DNA from 2 places in the Bacillus thuringiensis genome. Region 2 is predicted to be linked to the other one. Evidence: riboswitches for the same ligand, from Rfam matches in the RefSeq annotation. Region 2 holds a riboswitch; the other holds the start of a gene.

Region 1 (9,187 bases), 2.5 Mb from region 2:
GCGTCTAAAAACCCTGCTATATGATCTTCCATTTCTTCACTTTCTTCTCCCTCACCGAAATATGCAAGAAAGTGACACCCTTTCTCTTTTAATAAAGAAACAGCTCTCTGCCCACTTTCATAATAATTTGCATGTGATTGTTGCTCATCAATCACAACAAACGGAAATGGAATTTCTCCTATACTTTTAAAAACTGCCCTTGTCAAAATAACACCTGCAATGTTATTTTGCTTCAGCATATGTATGTATCTATCTTTATTCTCTATATTACAAATAATGATTTGATAGCCTTCTTTATATGCTATTTCCTCAATACAATGTAGCAAAGTGATGTTTGATGGGTTACATAAATTATCTACAAGTAATGCAATTATCGTTGAATTCTCTTTAAATAGTGGCTTCGCTGCACTGTTTGGCCTATAACGTAATTCTTCAATTGCTTCCTTTACTTGTTTTACTGTGTCCTCATGAACGTATCCTTTTTCATTAATAACTCGTGAAACGGTTGCGACTGAAACACCTGCCAATTTTGCAACATCACGTATAGTTGCCACATCGTCACCCCTTAATATGGTAATAGATTACAATTTTACGGTAACCTAAATTACACTATCCGTCAAGATTAATAACTCATATTTCTGAAAATTGTTACATCATTTGACTAAATGATACTCCAACTGAATTTCATGTAAAATTGGGATATTATCATATCCAATACGTGGAATTTCTTTCTTTATTTTTCGTGCCTCCTCTACCGCATTCACATATAAATTAGTCATTACAAAATTACGTTTTTGGTAAAATCGTAACGCATTCATATTATCATTTGTTGTAATAAGCCAAACCTGTCTGCACCGCTCTTCTTCTGCAACTTGTAATACACAATCTACAAGTTTCGTCCCTATTCCTTTTCTTTCTTCAAAGCTATCTAGCGATACAATTTCACACATATTTCCGGTCACTTCATACGTTATAATTCCGATTATTCTGTCATCTGAGAGCGCAACAAATCCTGGCAACTCTTCTAACTGATGTCCCTTACCACGTGAAACCATCAATGAACTTCCCCAGTTCTTACACATGAACATTCGGATTGTTTCTTTCATCGCTGGCGTAATTTTTTGTATATGCAGCATTTCCTATTTCTCCCCTTTTATATCATTGTGATACAATATAAGTGTATCACATGTAACGGTATTTGGAGGATGAGGTAAAGTATGAAACGTTTTTTTGCAGCATTGTTTACTATACTAGGTGCAATAACTGCCCTTGGGATTTTCTTTACAAATAAAGTGATGTACTTAAAGAAAAAAACAGAGGAAGAAGTACTCGAAAGAGAAACGAAAAAACATTTTCGTATAGAGGATTTTGATGCTCTTCATAAAGAAGAAATTCATATCCCTTCACAATTCGGATACGACCTTCACGGATATTACATTCCTGCTGGTCATTCCAATAAGTTTATGGTTTTTTGCCACGGTGTAACTGTAAATAAAATAAACTCTGTAAAATATGCAAACTTATTCTTAAAAAGGGGATATAATGTCCTCATTTACGATCATCGTCGTCATGGTAAAACTGGCGGAAAAACAACAAGCTATGGATACTATGAAAAGCATGATTTGAAATCCGTAGTTGACTGGCTAAAAAGCCGTTTTGGAACCAATATTACACTTGGTATTCATGGTGAATCTATGGGAGCTGCAACAATTCTTCAATACGCAGGACTTGTAGAAGATGGTGCTGATTTCTATATTGCAGATTGTCCTTTCTCTGATTTTCACGGACAATTACAGCACCGTTTAAAGGTTGAATTCCATTTACCAAAATGGCCTTTATTACCTTTAGCAAACGCATTTTTAAAAGTTCGTGACGGTTATACAATTCGTGAAGTTTCACCAATCGACTGTATAAAAAACATTAACAATCCCGTTCTCTTTATTCATAGTAAAGATGACGACTATATTTTAGCTGATATGACAAAAGCGTTATATGAAGCGAAAGAAAATAATAAGCAACTTTATATTGCAGAACACGGTGCACACGCTTGCTCTTATAACGAAAATAAAGAAGAGTACGAAGCAGCCATCGATCAATTTTTAAACACATATGTGAAAGAAACAAAAAACAGGCTTGCATAAGCCTGTTTTTTTATTGCGCTAAAACGTCTGTAACTTGTTCCATATTTTCAGAAATCCATTGCATTGCATCATCTAACGTTGGAAATTCTGTCGTTTGAAATGTTACTTCATCTTGAAGTAACCAAACATCCTTTGCCTCTTGCCCTACACCTGCAATGGACCAATGTAACAAACTATATGGATGATTATCATTCAAAAATGATGCCCACGTGCGCTCATTTGCAATGTTTCGTAATGTATGTAATTGTTTATCCATCTCTCGTCACCTTACTCTAGTCAGTTATGAAAACTATTATAACACTCTCTTCTTTCTCAAACAAAGTGCTCTTTTTTCCCCGCTATTTGCGGGCAGTAAAACTCCCACCTCAAAATTCGGCTGAAACAAAGAAGTTAGGTGGGAGATTAACTGCCCCTAAAAGCCCGATTGGTTCAACTAATAATTAGTGGGGGATGCCTCCCCCACTAATTAAAGTTTCACTTTATATTGCCAAGCACTTCCCTTGATTATATGATGAAATTAAGCGTTTGGGAAGGAGGGATAACGTTGGCAAAAGTACAAATTAAAGTAAATGATAATGGCTCTTTTCGCGTTACAGGGGACGTGGAATTAGTCGACTCACAAGGGAATGTATTCCCAGCAAAACCGGCATTTTCTTTATGCCGTTGTGGCTTATCAAAAAATATGCCTTATTGCGACGCTTCGCATAAAGGTAAATTCGAGTCCGTTGTTAGAGCACCAGAGGCAGAATAATTTTACATGTGACATGCACATTTTTTTGTGCATGTTTTTTCTTTTTAGCAACTCCGTTATATCCCTTCTCCTTACAACATTTCTAATACTTTTATTTCCATTCCAGCCTGCATATATTTTCACACAATTCTTCACATTCGAATATTTTTTACTAGCCTTTTATTTTTTTTGTGCTATAATTTGAGCAAACAGCATCCTTCGGGGTCGGGTGAAATTCCCAACCGGCGGTGATGAAGTGAAAACTTCTAAGTCCGTGACCCGTTTTCAACTCGAAAACGGTGGATCTAGTGAAACTCTAGGGCCGACAGTATAGTCTGGATGGGAGAAGGATATGTTTCTAGTTTTTTATATAGTGAATACACTTTTATTTCAGTATGCATATTTTTAAAGATTCATTTTGATTCTTTATATATGTTTAATTTTCTATACTTATTTTTTATACTGAAATAAAAAGAGACAACTAGCGTTTAAAAATTCGATATTTTGCTAGGTTTTTTCCTTATGCAGAAATATCAATTATCGTTAGGTTTCTTTCCTATGCTTTCGTATTCAAACTATATTTCTAGAAATCACGTCTCCCAAACCCCAAGGATATTAAATCCTTGGGGTTTTTTGATTTTTTTAGGAGAGGTGAAGAAAATGACAGATCAAGAATATATGAGGATTGCCCTGCTGTTAGCAGAAGGAACATCAGGACAAACAAGTCCAAATCCTATGGTTGGTGCTGTTGTTGTAAAAGATGGAAACATCGTTGGTATGGGGGCTCATTTACGAGCTGGTGAAGAACACGCAGAAGTTCATGCCCTTCAAATGGCTGGTCAGAACGCCAAAGACGCTACCGTTTATGTAACACTGGAACCGTGTAGCCACTTTGGAAAAACACCACCTTGTTGTGAATTGCTCATCGAAAAAGGAGTTAAGCGTGTTGTAATTGCTACTCTCGATTGTAATCCGCTCGTTTCTGGTAATGGAAAAAGAAGATTAGAGGAAGCTAGAATTGAAGTAACTACCGGTGTTCTTGAAGCAGAAGCAGTTTTATTAAATCGCTACTTTTTTCACTACATGAAAACGAAACGCCCTTTTGTAACAATAAAAACAGCGATGAGCTTAGATGGAAAAACAGCAACTGTAACTGGTGAAAGTAAGTGGATTACAGGTGAAGAAGCACGTGCTGATGTTCACCAATATCGCCATACACATGATGCAATTCTTGTTGGAGTAAATACAGTTATAGCTGATAACCCACATTTAACAACAAGAATTCCAAATGGTGGGAAACACCCTATTCGCGTTGTTTTAGATACCCATTTACGAACACCACCATCTTCTCATGTCATAACAGATGGTTTAGCACCGACATGGATTATTGTCGGTAAGGATGTAAAGAAAGAGAAGATATCTTCTTATGAATCTAAAAATATAGCTATATTCCAAATGGAAACGAAGCATATAGAAATTGAGGACCTTCTTTCCTTTCTTGGAGAAAAACAAATTCTTTCTCTATTCGTTGAAGGTGGCCAATCGATTCATGCAAGTTTCTTAAAAACAAACAATTTTAATGAAATTGTAACCTATATAAGCCCGAAATTAATTGGTGGGAAAGATGCTCCTACTTTATTTGGAGGAAATGGTTTTTCAAAATTACAAGATGCGCTTTCCTTGAAAATTCAAGAGATGAAACAAATTGGTGATGATATAAAAATTGTTGCGAATGCCCGAAACGAGGTGACGGAATGTTTACAGGAATTGTAGACGAATTAGGAACGATAGCAAACATGCAACAAAGCGGAGAAGCGATGAAATTAACGATTCATGCAAAGAAAATTTTATCAGATATTCACTTAGGTGATAGTATCGCGGTGAACGGTATTTGCTTAACTGTAACAAGCTTTACAACTAATTCATTTACAGTTGATGCAATGCCTGAAACGATGCAGTCGACATCACTTCGCATGCTTAAACCCCACTCTAAAGTAAATTTAGAGCGAGCAATGGCTGCAAACGGACGATTCGGTGGACATTTCGTTTCAGGACATATTGATGGCATCGGAACGATTTTAAATAAAAAACAACATTACAATGCCGTCTATTACAAAATAGCAATTTCTGATGAACTGCTGCGCTATTGTTTGCATAAAGGATCCATTGCTGTTGATGGAACGAGTTTAACGATATTTGATATAGACGAATCTTCCATAACGATTTCACTCATCCCGCACACAGTAAGCGAATCTGTCATTGGAGAAAAAAATGCCGGAGATATCGTAAACATTGAGTGTGACATGATTGGTAAATATATCGAACGCTTTATTACTAAACCTACAAAACGAGTAGGTTCAATGACTGAAAGCTTTTTACAAGAAAATGGATTTCTATAAGGGGGAAGCACAATGTTTCATCGTATTGAAGAAGCTCTAGAAGATTTAAAACAAGGTAAAGTCGTTATCGTATGTGATGATGAAAACCGAGAAAATGAAGGCGATTTTATTGCTTTAGCAGAGTACATTACACCAGAAACAATTAATTTTATGATTACACATGGCCGTGGTCTCGTTTGTGTACCGATTACAGCAGGGTACGCAGAACGTCTACAATTAGAACCAATGGTATCTCATAATACAGATTCACATCATACTGCGTTTACAGTGAGCATTGACCATGTTTCTACAACAACAGGGATTAGCGCTCACGAACGTGCAACTACGATACAAGAATTGTTAAACCCCGCATCAAAAGGCGCTGATTTCAATCGACCTGGACATATCTTTCCATTAATTGCGAAAGAAGGCGGTGTCCTGCGTCGTGCAGGTCATACAGAAGCTGCTGTTGATTTAGCGAAGCTATGCGGTGCCGAACCAGCTGGAGTTATTTGCGAGATTATAAATGAGGACGGCACGATGGCACGTGTAACTGATTTAATAGAATGCGCAAAACAATTTGATATAAAAATGATTACAATAGAAGATTTAATTGCTTACCGCCGCCATCATGAAACACTTGTGATGAGAGAGGTGGAAATTACATTACCTACAGATTTCGGTACTTTCCACGCAATTGGCTATTCTAACTCATTAGATACGAAAGAACATATCGCACTTGTAAAAGGTGATATTTCAATAGGTGAACCGGTACTTGTGCGTGTTCATTCTGAATGCTTAACAGGAGATGTATTCGGTTCACATCGCTGCGATTGCGGACCACAACTCCATGCAGCACTTGCTCAAATTGAGCGTGAAGGAAAAGGTGTTCTTCTTTATATGAGACAAGAAGGAAGAGGCATTGGGCTTCTTAATAAGCTTCGTGCTTATAAATTACAAGAAGAAGGATTCGATACTGTAGAAGCAAATGAAGAACTCGGCTTCCCTGCTGATCTTCGTGATTACGGTATCGGTGCACAAATATTAAAAGATTTAGGTTTACAAAGTTTACGATTATTAACGAATAACCCAAGAAAAATTGCTGGCTTACAAGGTTACGATTTAGAAGTAGTCGAGCGTGTACCGTTGCAAATGCCAGCAAAAGAAGAGAATAAATCGTATTTACAAACGAAAGTAAACAAATTAGGACACTTACTAAACTTATAATTAAAGGAGAGATTTATTATGGTATTCGAAGGTCATTTAGTTGGTACAGGATTAAAAGTTGGAGTTGTTGTTGGACGTTTTAACGAATTTATTACAAGTAAGTTACTTGGCGGCGCTTTAGACGGATTAAAGCGTCACGGTGTAGAAGAAAATGATATTGATGTTGCTTGGGTTCCTGGTGCATTTGAAATTCCTTTAATCGCTAAAAAGATGGCTAGTAGCGGAAAGTATGATGCGGTTATTACATTAGGTACTGTAATCCGAGGTGCTACAACTCACTACGATTACGTTTGTAATGAAGTAGCAAAAGGTGTTGCGTCTTTATCACTACAAATGGACATCCCAGTTATTTTCGGCGTATTAACGACAGAAACAATTGAACAAGCGATTGAACGCGCAGGTACGAAAGCTGGTAATAAAGGATATGAATCAGCTGTTGCTGCAATTGAAATGGCTCACTTATCAAAACAATGGGCATAAAAAAAGAGGCTGCGGCCTCTTTTTATTTTTTCACCTTTTTTTGTACATCTTTTATTAATTCATTCATCGTTTTTCCTTCTGTTTTTATATGAAGAGCTTGTGCTGTTCTCCATACATTCTCTCTTTTTTTCGCTTCTTCTATAATAATAATTTCTTTTCTAACTTCCTTTAAATCTTTTCCTTCCGTTTTCAATCCAAAATGTTCAGCTTTCGTTCGAAAGTGTTGTTCGATTCTTTGTTGCATCTCTTTTTGTTCAGGATTTTCAGCAGCCTTAACTGGATCAGAACTTATTGCTTTTATTAAAATTAAACAAGTCATAATCGCTAATATGTATTTGTACATGTAAAATCCTCCAACCCAATATAAATTACATATTTACTATGTACAACTAAGGCTTGGAAAATTCGTCCACAAAAATTCTTTTTTTCGTTCAAAAACCAATAGTAACAGGCGTCCGCAACTATTTATTACATTTTATTTACAAAAAAAGCAAACCCTTTTACAAGTTTGCTTTTTCATCTATCTTATAATGCACACTCTTCAATCTCAAATCCTAAATCTGCAATCATACCCCAGTCTGCAGTCGGCTCTTGTCCAGCTGTCGTTAAGTAGTCCCCGACAAAAATAGAATTTGCTGCAAATAAACCGATTGGCTGTACAGAACGTAAATTGATTTCACGTCCTCCTGAAATACGAATTTCTTTTGTTGGGTTTACAAAACGCATCATTGCCAGTACTTTTAAACATTCTACTGGCGTTAACTCTTTTTGCCCTTCAAGAGGTGTTCCCTTTACAGCAACAAGGAAATTACAAGGGATAGAATCTGCATCTATACGTTGTAATTCAAATGCAATTTCAGCACGCTCTTCAATTGTTTCTCCCATGCCAAAAATCGCTCCAGAGCATGGAGAAATGCCCGCTTGTTTCGCTTTTTGAACTGTATCAACACGATCATCATACGTATGAGTTGAACAAATACTATCGTAATTATTTTCATGTGTATTTAAGTTGTGGTTATAACGATGCACGCCCGCTTCCGCTAAACGTCCTGCTTGATCTTCATTTAAGAAACCTAAACAACAACAAATCTTCAAATCTGTCGTTTCACGAATTTCCTTAACTGCTCCAATTACGTGATTTACCTCTTTATCCGTCGGACGACGACCAGATGCTACAATACAATATGTACCTGCTTTACGGCGTATTGCTTCATGTGCCCCTTCTACAATCTTCTCCTGCGTTAACCATGCATATTTATCAATCGGCGCTTCTGAAATAATAGACTGTGAGCAATATCCACAATCTTCAGGACATAATCCAGATTTCGTATTAATAATCATATTCAATTTTACTTTCTTACCAAAGTGATGATGGCGAATAATGTAAGCTGCATTCATAATTTCTAAAACTTCTGTATCATCAGCTTCTAATATCGCTATCGCATCTTCTTTCGTAATCATCTTCTCTTCCACTACGTCGTATGCAATTTTTTTCCAATCCCTTTTTGTTTGTACTTGTTTCATTTCATCTCTTCCCCTCTTTTGTTATATGCATAAATAAAGCATGATACGTTGCCATTATCCCTTCATTTCCCGTGAAGTCTCTTTCGTATATGCGCAGCATCGCACGAAAGAGTGAGGGACTTTGACAATATGATCCTTCATTGCTATTAGTCGCTCCTACTTTTCGAATAGAATGCAGAAACTCCTTAACTTCTGTAAAACTCTCTATGTAACATGTTTCAGAAACATGCACATCCCCTGTTTCTATCTTGCATATATGAAGCAACTGATCTTTTGAATAAAAACGTTGACCAATCGATGTTTCATTTTTTATATTTCTTTCTTCTTTCGCACGTTGGAACGAAGTATGCAATTCTTGAAATGTTTCATGTCCAAACGTTGAAAAGAGTAATATCCCATCTATAGACAAATGATGAAATAAATTTCTTAACACTTGTTGTAAATTATTTAACCATTGAAATGTAGCATTTGAAATAATGACATCATATGATTCTTCTAATCGTAATCGCTCAATATCTTCACAGTGAAACGTTACATTTTTTACATTTTGTCTAGTTTGCGCAATCGCAATCATACTTTCAGCAAAATCAACTGCTGTAATATGTGCTTTCGGAAATAACTTTGATAATTGCTCTGTTACATACCCCGTCCCGCACCCCAGTTCTAAAATACGTATCGATGCCGTTTCACTATATCGTTCCTTTAAG
Region 2 (9,187 bases):
CTACATTCTCTGTATATTTACCGAATCGTATAATTTAGATATACGTTTTTAAAGTTGATAATGAATAAAGTTCTGCTGTTTTTTATTTTTTTGTAAACTCAATTAAATAAAGAATGGTAGAACTTTTTTCTATCTTGGTCGAATTAAGAATAACGAGAGAGGTGCTGTGAAGAAATGAAATTATATACAAAAACAGGAGATAAAGGAACGACAAGTGTAATAGGTGGCAGGGTGGATAAAGATGATATCCGTGTGGAAGCTTATGGAACAATAGACGAGGCAAATTCTCATATTGGATATGCAATGACTAAGCTTCAAGGCGGGGCTTTTAGAGATATTTACAATGAGCTCGAAAATATTCAACATGAACTATTTGATTGCGGAGGAGACTTGGCAATAGTGGAACAAAAAATTCCTTATAAAGTGACAATTGAGATGGTTGGTAGCTTAGAAAGAAAGATTGATTTGTATATAGAAGAAGCCCCGGCATTAGAGCGCTTTATTTTGCCAGGTGGTAGCGAGGCGGCGGCTACTATTCATATTGCACGTACCGTTGTAAGAAGAGCAGAACGCTCTATAGTATCATTGCAAAAAGAAGTGAATATAAATGAAGTTGTCTTAAAGTATGTAAATAGATTATCTGATTATTTGTTTGCGATAGCTAGAGTAATAAATGCCCGATTACAAGTGAAAGATGTGGAGTATAACCGTAGTGCATTAGTTTTTCGTGACAAGAAAGAGAAGGAAGTGAAGTAATTCACTTTCTTTTTTTTGTATACTTTTTTCTGTAATATACCAAAATAGAGAAGGTATGGTGTTAACTAGAAAACGGAGGATGTATATGAAAGTTTTAAAATGCGGCGTCATGTTATTGAGTATACTGTTTGTATCTCAATTACATGTTTACGCAGAAGAAAATCGATGGACATGGCCTGTTGAAGGTCAGATAAGTGATTATTTTGGGACAAGGCATGGAAAACACTATGGTATTGATGTAGCTGCGCCGATTGGAACGCCTGTGGCAGCTATCCAAGATGGTAAGGTAACGAAGTCTTATTATTCAAGTAGTTATGGAAATGTTGTATTTATTAAACACGGAGAATATGAGGCTGTATATGCACATTTAAATAAGAGATATGTGGATCAAGGAGATTATATTTCAAAAGGAGAAAAAATTGGAGAAGTAGGGAACACGGGAGAGTCGCGAGGTGCACACTTACATCTAGAACTTCATCAAGGAAGATGGACGATGGCGAAAAAGAATGCGATGAACCCATTGCTTGTTTTAAGTGAACAAAGAAATGAAGTTGTTTCTTCATCATTATATGTCGTACAAAAAGGGGATACTTTAGTTAGTATTGCACGGAAATTTAGTATGACACTTAAGGAAATTAAAGAAAAAAATGGATTGCAGCAAGAGCTAATTTATCCTAATCAACAATTATATGTTAAGTGAAGGCAACGTCTCAAAATTTAAACTTTGAATATTCTTAAATAAGGTTCAATGTAAATGAAATTATATGGGCGCTTCTGCTAGAAGTATTGAGTGAATTAGAGTATCTATATCTAAAAGAAAACCGTCCCAAAATTTATTTTGGGACGGTTTCTTTTACCAAAAAATAAAGACACATATAAATCCAGAAATAGCTAAATAGCTATATAAGTAAAAAACTTTTGTTCTTGTTTTCTCTTTTGTTCGAAACAGTACGATAGTCGGTTCAATTAAACCGATTGTCAAACAAAGTAGGCCAAGAAGCATACAACCAATTGAAATAGAATACAGGGCGATTTGTGGTGCTTGAAATGGAATCATCCATTTTAATAAAAATGCAATAAGTGCAGTGTAACAAATGCTACCGATGTATTTATTCAGTGGTGTATTAGAACGAAAACCGGGAAGTTTTTTTAAGAAAGAGCGGGAAACAACTTCTGTTTGTAAAGATGTATGCTCTTCAATAATTTTTTGAGCTTCTTTTCCTTTTTGAAAAAGAGATAAGATCCAATTTCGCTCACCCTGAAAAATAAATTGAGAAGTTGTCAAATAGTGATCAATCTTCACTTTATTCCAACTCTTCCACGGATGACGCTCACACAATTTTAATTTACTTTCTGTTTTTTTATCATACTGATAAATACTGATGCCATCTTCATCGAAAGTAGCATAGTATGTCTCGTTTGAGAATGTACCTAAATCAATTGGGCAGTAGAAAAGTAATTCTTTTTTTAAATAAAAGTATTCTTTTCTTAAATTTTTTTTCATCGCTTCTCGAATAGAATGTCTCTTTTCTTTTTTCATGACATTTCCTCCATAACTCAGAAAATGTTCTTATCTTAACAATTCAATATCTTATCACTTTTAATTATATATGACTAGGGAATTCAAAAGAGAAATGCCGAATAATAAAAAATATGGATTGTATTGTAAAATATCTCGCAATTTATTTGTTGTTACGAAAAATAAATAACTAATTATAAATAAGTTACAATTTTTTAGTTCACAATGTTATGAGGTTGTTGTATAATGAAGGGGAAAATAGAATATCGGTCTATCTTCGGGGCAGGGTGAAAATCCCGACCGGCGGTGATGAACTATTTATGATTTTGTTCTAAGCCCGCGAGCCGTTAAGGCAGGATTTGGTGTGATTCCAAAGCCGACAGTATAGTCTGGATGGGAGAAGATGGAGGTTCAAGCGTTCAAAAAAGATATGGATTTGAACGTCTGTTTGATGTGCCTTAAATTCTCCCTTTGTGTAAAACACAAAGGGTTTTTTCGTTCTATGAAAAAATAGGCATAGCAGAACCTTTCCACTTTCCATGAGATGATCGATGGAAAAGGAGAGAGAAAGATGAAACAAAAAAACAGTGTAGTGCAGATGGTGAGTGTAGCGATGCTAAGTAGTATTGCATATTTACTAATGATGTTGGATTTCCCGTTCCCAGGGCTTCCGCCATTTTTGAAAATTGATTTTAGTGATGTACCAGCTCTAATTGCAGCAATTATCTTTGGACCAGTAGCAGGAGTGATTGTAGAGGCGATAAAGAACATTTTACATTACGGGATTCAAGGAAGTTTAACGGGAGTACCAGTTGGAGAAATTGCAAACTTTATTGCAGGATGTTTATTTATTGGACCAGCAGCTTTCTTATTTAGAAAGTATCGTACTGTAAAGAGTTTAACGACAGGATTAATGCTAGGGACAATTACAATGGCACTTATTATGAGTGTATTAAACTACATCATCATATTCCCGGCTTACACTTGGTTTTTAAATTCACCGGCTATGTCTAGCGAAGCTATAAGAACAACGGTTGTAACGGCAATCTTACCATTTAATTTAATTAAAGGAATTGTTGTAACAATTGTATTTGTAGCATTATTTTCACGCCTGAAAGTATGGGTGTTTGCAAAAATGAAAAATGCATAATAAATATTAAAACCATTAGTAGTGTGGAACTACTAATGGTTTTTTATTAAGGAAAATAAAATTCAGATACAAAAAATGCCCCTCATCAATATGAGGGGCATTTTTTGAAGTTAATAAAAGACTATTCGAATTTTAAAGCGTCTCCGTCGAATGATTCGTCAGCAACTTTAATTGAGTCAGTTGGACAGCCTTCGAATGCATCCATCATATCTTCAATTAATACATCTGGAATTTCAACGATACCTTGGTTATCGTCTAATGTTACAAATGCAATACCTTCATCATCATAGTCATAAATGTCTGGTGCAGCAGCGCCACAAGCACCACATGCAATACAAGTATCTTTATCAACGATTGTATATTTTGCCATCTTTTTTCCCTCCTGATAATATGTATGTGAAAAGCTCGCCATAAAAATTATAACCTTATTGTAAAACGGTTTGTGAAACTTTTCAACATAAAATTATAATGATAATGCTTATCAATTAGAGTGTCAACTTATTTTTGAATTATGTCATAAGATTTTCAAAATACGTAAATGTGATTTCGTTTGATACAATAGAATATATACAAGTATATAGTTCTTATATGATAAGTTTAATGAGCGACAGTAGATAGTGTAATTGTACTGAAAAGAATGAAGTTAAGATTGGAAGGTGGAAGCGGTCATGCAAATACAATATACTTTGTTGCATTGTTTAAAACAATTGAATGGTGAAAGAACCGTTTCTTCTATTTATTATTTACTAAAGGGCAAACGTTCTTCGCAAACTTTGCAAGATGGAAATATGTTCCGGATTTCTTTTTTATTCGGAATATATAAATCATTAAATAGAAATGACTATGATGGTGAAGTTGTAAAGTTGTTGCAAGCGGATTTTATTCAAGAAATACATGAAAATACATATGTGTTAACACCTACGGGTAAAATGCAGTTACATAAATGGGAGGAAGTTTATGCTTTTCCAGCGCATTTGCATGGTTTACATTATGGTGAATTAGGTGAAACATTTTGGAAAAGATTATCATTGATTATTCAAACCATATCAAATTTACAACAGAATAATACGAAGTTTATCCCAATTCAACAAGATACAGAAATAATGATGTGGGTAAAACGTTTTCTAACAGGAAGGCCATATAAGAGAAGTGAGTTGGCGAGGAAACTATGGACGGAAGTACATAATCTTTTGGAAAAGAGTAATGCGATAGAAGCGACGATTGTAACATATCGACTAACGGGCTATGAACGTATTGGTTGTACATTGCAACAATTAGCAGAAATTACGAAACAAGATATATTTAGGGTGTATTTTTTATTTTGGGGTACAATGCATTTCTTTATACAAGAAGTACGTGATAAAGAAAATGAATTTCCACTATTAGCTGAAATTATATCTTATCCAAATGAGAGAGCTGAATTATTTAGTTTATCCACGAAAAAAACATATAATTTTTGGAGACAAGGGCGTTCTTTAGAAGAAATAGCAACGATTCGGAATTTAAAGGTTGCAACGATAGAAGATCATTTTGTTGAAATTGCTTTGCGAGAAAAAGATTTTTCTATTGAAATGTTTATGGAAAAAGAAAAGATAGACAAAGTAATAAAAGTAATTGAAGCATTACAAACGCGGAAGTTACGTGTTTTGAAACAAGAGGTTGGAGAAGATATCTCTTATTTTGAAGTTCGTCTTGTATTAGCGCGGATGGAGGGTGTAAATGAAACTTGAAGAATATTTATATAAGTGGTTTGGATATTCTGAATTTCGTCCAGGTCAAAAAGGAGTTATTACAGATTTATTAGAAGGAAAAGATGTGATAGCAATGCTTCCGACTGGAAGAGGGAAATCTATATGCTATCAGTTTCCGGGGCTTATGCGAGAAGGAACAGTGCTTGTTGTATCACCGTTATTATCTTTAATGGAAGATCAAGTGACACAATTAAAGTATGTTGTGAAAAACCGAGTGATAGCATTTAATAGTTTTCGGACATTAAATGAAAAAAGAGAAGCGATGAAAAAATTATCTTCATATAAATTTATTTTTGTTTCACCAGAGATGTTACAGTCGGAGTTATTAATTAGGGAATTGAAGAAAATTCATATTTCATTATTTGTTGTTGATGAGGCTCATTGTATTTCTCAATGGGGTTATGATTTTAGACCGGACTATAAGAAACTAAATGTAGTTATTGAAAATATTGGTTCTCCTACAGTATTAGCATTGACAGCCACAGCGACAAAAGGGGTACTGCAAGATATCGCAGACAGTTTAAATTTAAAGGGTGCCGCGGAACATGTATACTCTATTGATCGTCCTAATATTGCAATGGAGGTGCAATTTGTAGAGACGATAGAAGAAAAGAAAGAGGCGCTTTTGGAGCAGGTGATGTATTTACAAGGGCCGGGGATTGTATATTGTTCAAGTAGAGCGTGGACAGAAAGGTTAACGGAATACTTGAGAGGAAAAGGTGTTACTGGTGTAGCTTTTTATCATGGTGGTATGGAACATGAAGAGCGTATGTTAATTCAACAACAGTTTATGAATGATCAATTGCAGCTTGTAATATGTACAAGTGCATTTGGTATGGGGGTAAATAAGGCGAATACGCAATATATTATTCATTTTCATTATCCAACTAATATAGCTTCTTACTTACAAGAAATCGGAAGAGCTGGAAGAGATGGCGAACCGAGTATAGCTATTTTATTGTGTAGTCCGTTGGATCATGATTTACCAATTTCAATCATTGAGGATGAATTGCCAAGTAAGTTGCAAATACAATTTTTATTTTCTTTACTACAAGAAAGAATGTTTCAAACGAAAGAATTACCAATAGAAGATGTAGAAGAAATTTGTTATAATGCAGCAAGATTTAATGAGCAATATTGGCGTTTCGTTCGTTATCATCTCGAACAGGTTGGAATTATACAACAACGAAGATTATTATTAGAGGGTTTGTCAGATGAAATTATGAACCGATTAATAGCTGAAGTAGAAATAAGGTTGCGTAATAAATATAGTGAGCTAGAAAATATGAAGTCATGGATACGAGTTAAAGGATGTAGACGTGAATATGTGCTGCAACAGTTCGGTTATAGGAAAGAAAAAGAGTTAAATAATTGCTGTGATTATTGTGGTATTACAAAAGAAGATTATAAAAAAAGACGAGCGCAACAATCGGATTTCGACTATAATTGGGAAACAGAGTTACAAAAGCTTTTCGGCCTAGAAAAGATGGGGGAATGATGAACATTCAAAGGCATAATGTTGAAGATATGAGTCCGCAGGAAATAAGGCTGAATCTATATATAACACAGTTAATTATTATCGGTATTGGCTGTTTACTAGCATATATATTATTTCAAGATGTAAAAGAAGTGTTTAATTTATGGAGATGGGAACCAGTATCTATACTTATTATAGGTGGTTTGTTAGCGATTGGTATTGTGTTATTAGATTATGTTGCAATGCGAGTGTTTCCAGAGTCTTGGTTTGATGATGGTGGTATTAACGATAAGATGTTTCGAGGAATGTCGGTTCTGCATTTACTCATTATTACGTTCGTAATCGGTTTTGCAGAAGAATTTTTATTTAGAGGTGTAGTGCAGACTCATTTTGGAATTGTAATTGCGAGTTTCGTATTTGCAGTGTTACATATTCGTTATATAACAAAGCCATTTTTGTTTTGTTTCGTCTGTTTCATTAGTTTTGTCTTTGGCTATGTATTTGAATGGACAGGGAATTTGTTTATAACAATCTTTGCACACTTTCTTGTTGATTTTATAATGGGACTCCAATTAAGAAAATAAATGGAAGGTGGTGGTGAACAACATGAGGAAACGAATTCCTGATTTTGAAGAGGAATTAGAAGTTGAGCGAGTAGAAGAAAAAGAAAGTTTACCGCCGCGTAGTGAAATTCATAGAAATAAAGAGAAAAAACAAAAGTTTAAAATAAATCATATTTTCGTCCGGGTTTTAACATTTCTATTCATTCTGCTGCCAATTAGTATTTTGTGGTATACGGATAAATATATTCAGGTGAAGGGCGATAGTAATAATGCAGGGAAAAGTGCGTTTGAAGTAATCTTCTTTGATTCAGTTAAATCTGAGTCGCAGAAACAGTCTGAAAAAGCGATAACGCATACTGTGAAAGAGGGAGAAACTTTAGAAAGTATAGCGAAGCAATATTTTTCAGATGAAAATGGGGTTGAAGTAATTAAAAAGTATAATAACTTGCAAGAAGATGAAGTGAGTGCAGGTCAAGAATTAAAAATTCCGATAAAAGATAAGTCCACAAAGCAAGAGAGCTAGCGAATTAGGCGATCACAGTTTGTTATAAAAGCCTAGGGTTATCTTTATGATGAGGGGAGTAAAAAATATGATATGGATTATATTATTCAGTACTCTCATAGGAATGGGGATTTTATTACTTCTTGTGATGTATAAAGAAGCGACGCGTAATACAGTGTTGGAACATACTTTAGTATTTAAAGAATTTCCGAAAAGTTTTCAAAAAGTAAATGTGTTTTTTATTTCTGATATTCATAGAAGAGTCATTTCAAATTTGTTAATTGAACAAGTAAAAGGAAAAGTAGATCTCGTAATTATCGGAGGAGATTTAGCAGAGAAAGGTGTCTCTTTATCAAAAATCTCTGCGAATATTCAAAAGTTAAGAGAGATAGCTCCTGTATATTTTGTGTGGGGAAACAATGATTATGAGATAGAATATCATGAATTAGATGCATTATTATTAGAAAATAACGTAAAAGTTTTAGATAATACAAGAGTAGTATTTGAGTCTGAATTAGGCGAGAAGATTTGTTTGCTCGGTATAGATGATGTTGGATTGCACCGTGATCGTCTAGATTTGGCATTGGCGGATTGTAAAGAAGATGGTTTTCGTATCTTAGTTAGTCACAACCCTGATATAATAAAAAAGATGTCTGGAAGTGAACAGATTTCACTTGTATTAAGTGGACATACGCATGGAGGACAAATCCGATTATTCCCATCTAAAAAATATTTAAAAGGTGGCGTATATAACTATTTGAATACGATTCTCTTTGTTAGTAATGGGTACGGAACAACATTGATACCACTTCGTTTCCGAGCACCTGCTCAAACACATATTATTACATTGTGCGGAGGGAAATGATGCCAACTCTTAGTGGGAAATATAATATAAAAGCTGTTTCAAATATAATTGGAGTTCAGCCGAGTACGCTTCGCGCATGGGAAAGACGATATCAAATTATTGCCCCAAAGCGGAATCAAGCTGGGCATCGTTTATATACAGAAGAGCATATTCAAATTTTAAAATGGTTAATGGAAAAAGTTTCTTCCGGTATGATGATTGGACAAGCAGTTCAGTTATTAGAAGAGAATCGTTTGCAGAGTACAGTTCAAAAAGAGATACATTTCGATAAAGAAGTTGTTTTAGTGGACGATTTGCTACAAGCTTTGTTAAAATTTGATGAAATTACAATTGCTGCATTATTAAACGAAGCTTTTAGTATATATTCAACAGAAAAGGTTGTTGCCAATATCGTTCTTCGAGTGACAGACAAATTATTAACGTCAAAAAATAATAATGAGATTTCAATAGTGCAATTTCAATATGCACTATCATTTTTACAAACGCGTCTAGGGATGGTGTATCACAATGCCGCAATGTTTTCTTCTTTACACAAAGTTATTGTGTTAGAAAAGAATGCATTGAAAGGATTTATTTTTTCAACTTATTTACGCTTAAAAGGATA

The links. Region 2 has a riboswitch for FMN ahead of AC241_RS07815 (ECF transporter S component). Riboswitches for the same ligand answer to the same signal wherever they lie in the genome.
Positions count from the first base shown of each region.
Region 1: another riboswitch for FMN. It lies ahead of ribD (bifunctional diaminohydroxyphosphoribosylaminopyrimidine deaminase/5-amino-6-(5-phosphoribosylamino)uracil reductase RibD); the one in region 2 lies ahead of AC241_RS07815 (ECF transporter S component).

Region 1 covers NZ_CP012099.1:3,965,107-3,974,293, forward strand. The annotation lists gene AC241_RS20320 (LacI family DNA-binding transcriptional regulator) at 1-554, opposite strand, end outside; gene AC241_RS20325 (GNAT family N-acetyltransferase) at 654-1,136, opposite strand; gene AC241_RS20330 (alpha/beta hydrolase) at 1,218-2,141, shown strand; gene AC241_RS20335 (DUF2552 family protein) at 2,152-2,397, opposite strand; gene AC241_RS20340 (CDGSH iron-sulfur domain-containing protein) at 2,686-2,892, shown strand; FMN riboswitch at 3,083-3,226, shown strand; gene ribD (bifunctional diaminohydroxyphosphoribosylaminopyrimidine deaminase/5-amino-6-(5-phosphoribosylamino)uracil reductase RibD) at 3,532-4,644, shown strand; gene ribE (riboflavin synthase subunit alpha) at 4,626-5,270, shown strand; gene ribBA (bifunctional 3,4-dihydroxy-2-butanone 4-phosphate synthase/GTP cyclohydrolase II) at 5,283-6,476, shown strand; gene ribH (6,7-dimethyl-8-ribityllumazine synthase) at 6,495-6,956, shown strand; gene AC241_RS20365 (hypothetical protein) at 6,979-7,299, opposite strand; gene bioB (biotin synthase) at 7,482-8,480, opposite strand; gene bioC (malonyl-ACP O-methyltransferase BioC) at 8,482-9,187, opposite strand, start outside.
Region 2 covers NZ_CP012099.1:1,477,477-1,486,663, forward strand. The annotation lists gene resE (sensor histidine kinase ResE) at 1-38, shown strand, start outside; gene AC241_RS07800 (cob(I)yrinic acid a,c-diamide adenosyltransferase) at 175-756, shown strand; gene AC241_RS07805 (peptidoglycan DD-metalloendopeptidase family protein) at 842-1,456, shown strand; gene AC241_RS07810 (hypothetical protein) at 1,610-2,296, opposite strand; FMN riboswitch at 2,545-2,684, shown strand; gene AC241_RS07815 (ECF transporter S component) at 2,847-3,425, shown strand; gene AC241_RS07820 (ferredoxin) at 3,547-3,795, opposite strand; gene AC241_RS07825 (YpbB family protein) at 4,094-5,155, shown strand; gene recQ (ATP-dependent DNA helicase RecQ) at 5,145-6,674, shown strand; gene AC241_RS07835 (CPBP family intramembrane glutamic endopeptidase) at 6,674-7,237, shown strand; gene AC241_RS07840 (LysM peptidoglycan-binding domain-containing protein) at 7,260-7,739, shown strand; gene AC241_RS07845 (metallophosphoesterase) at 7,807-8,583, shown strand; gene AC241_RS07850 (MerR family transcriptional regulator) at 8,583-9,187, shown strand, end outside.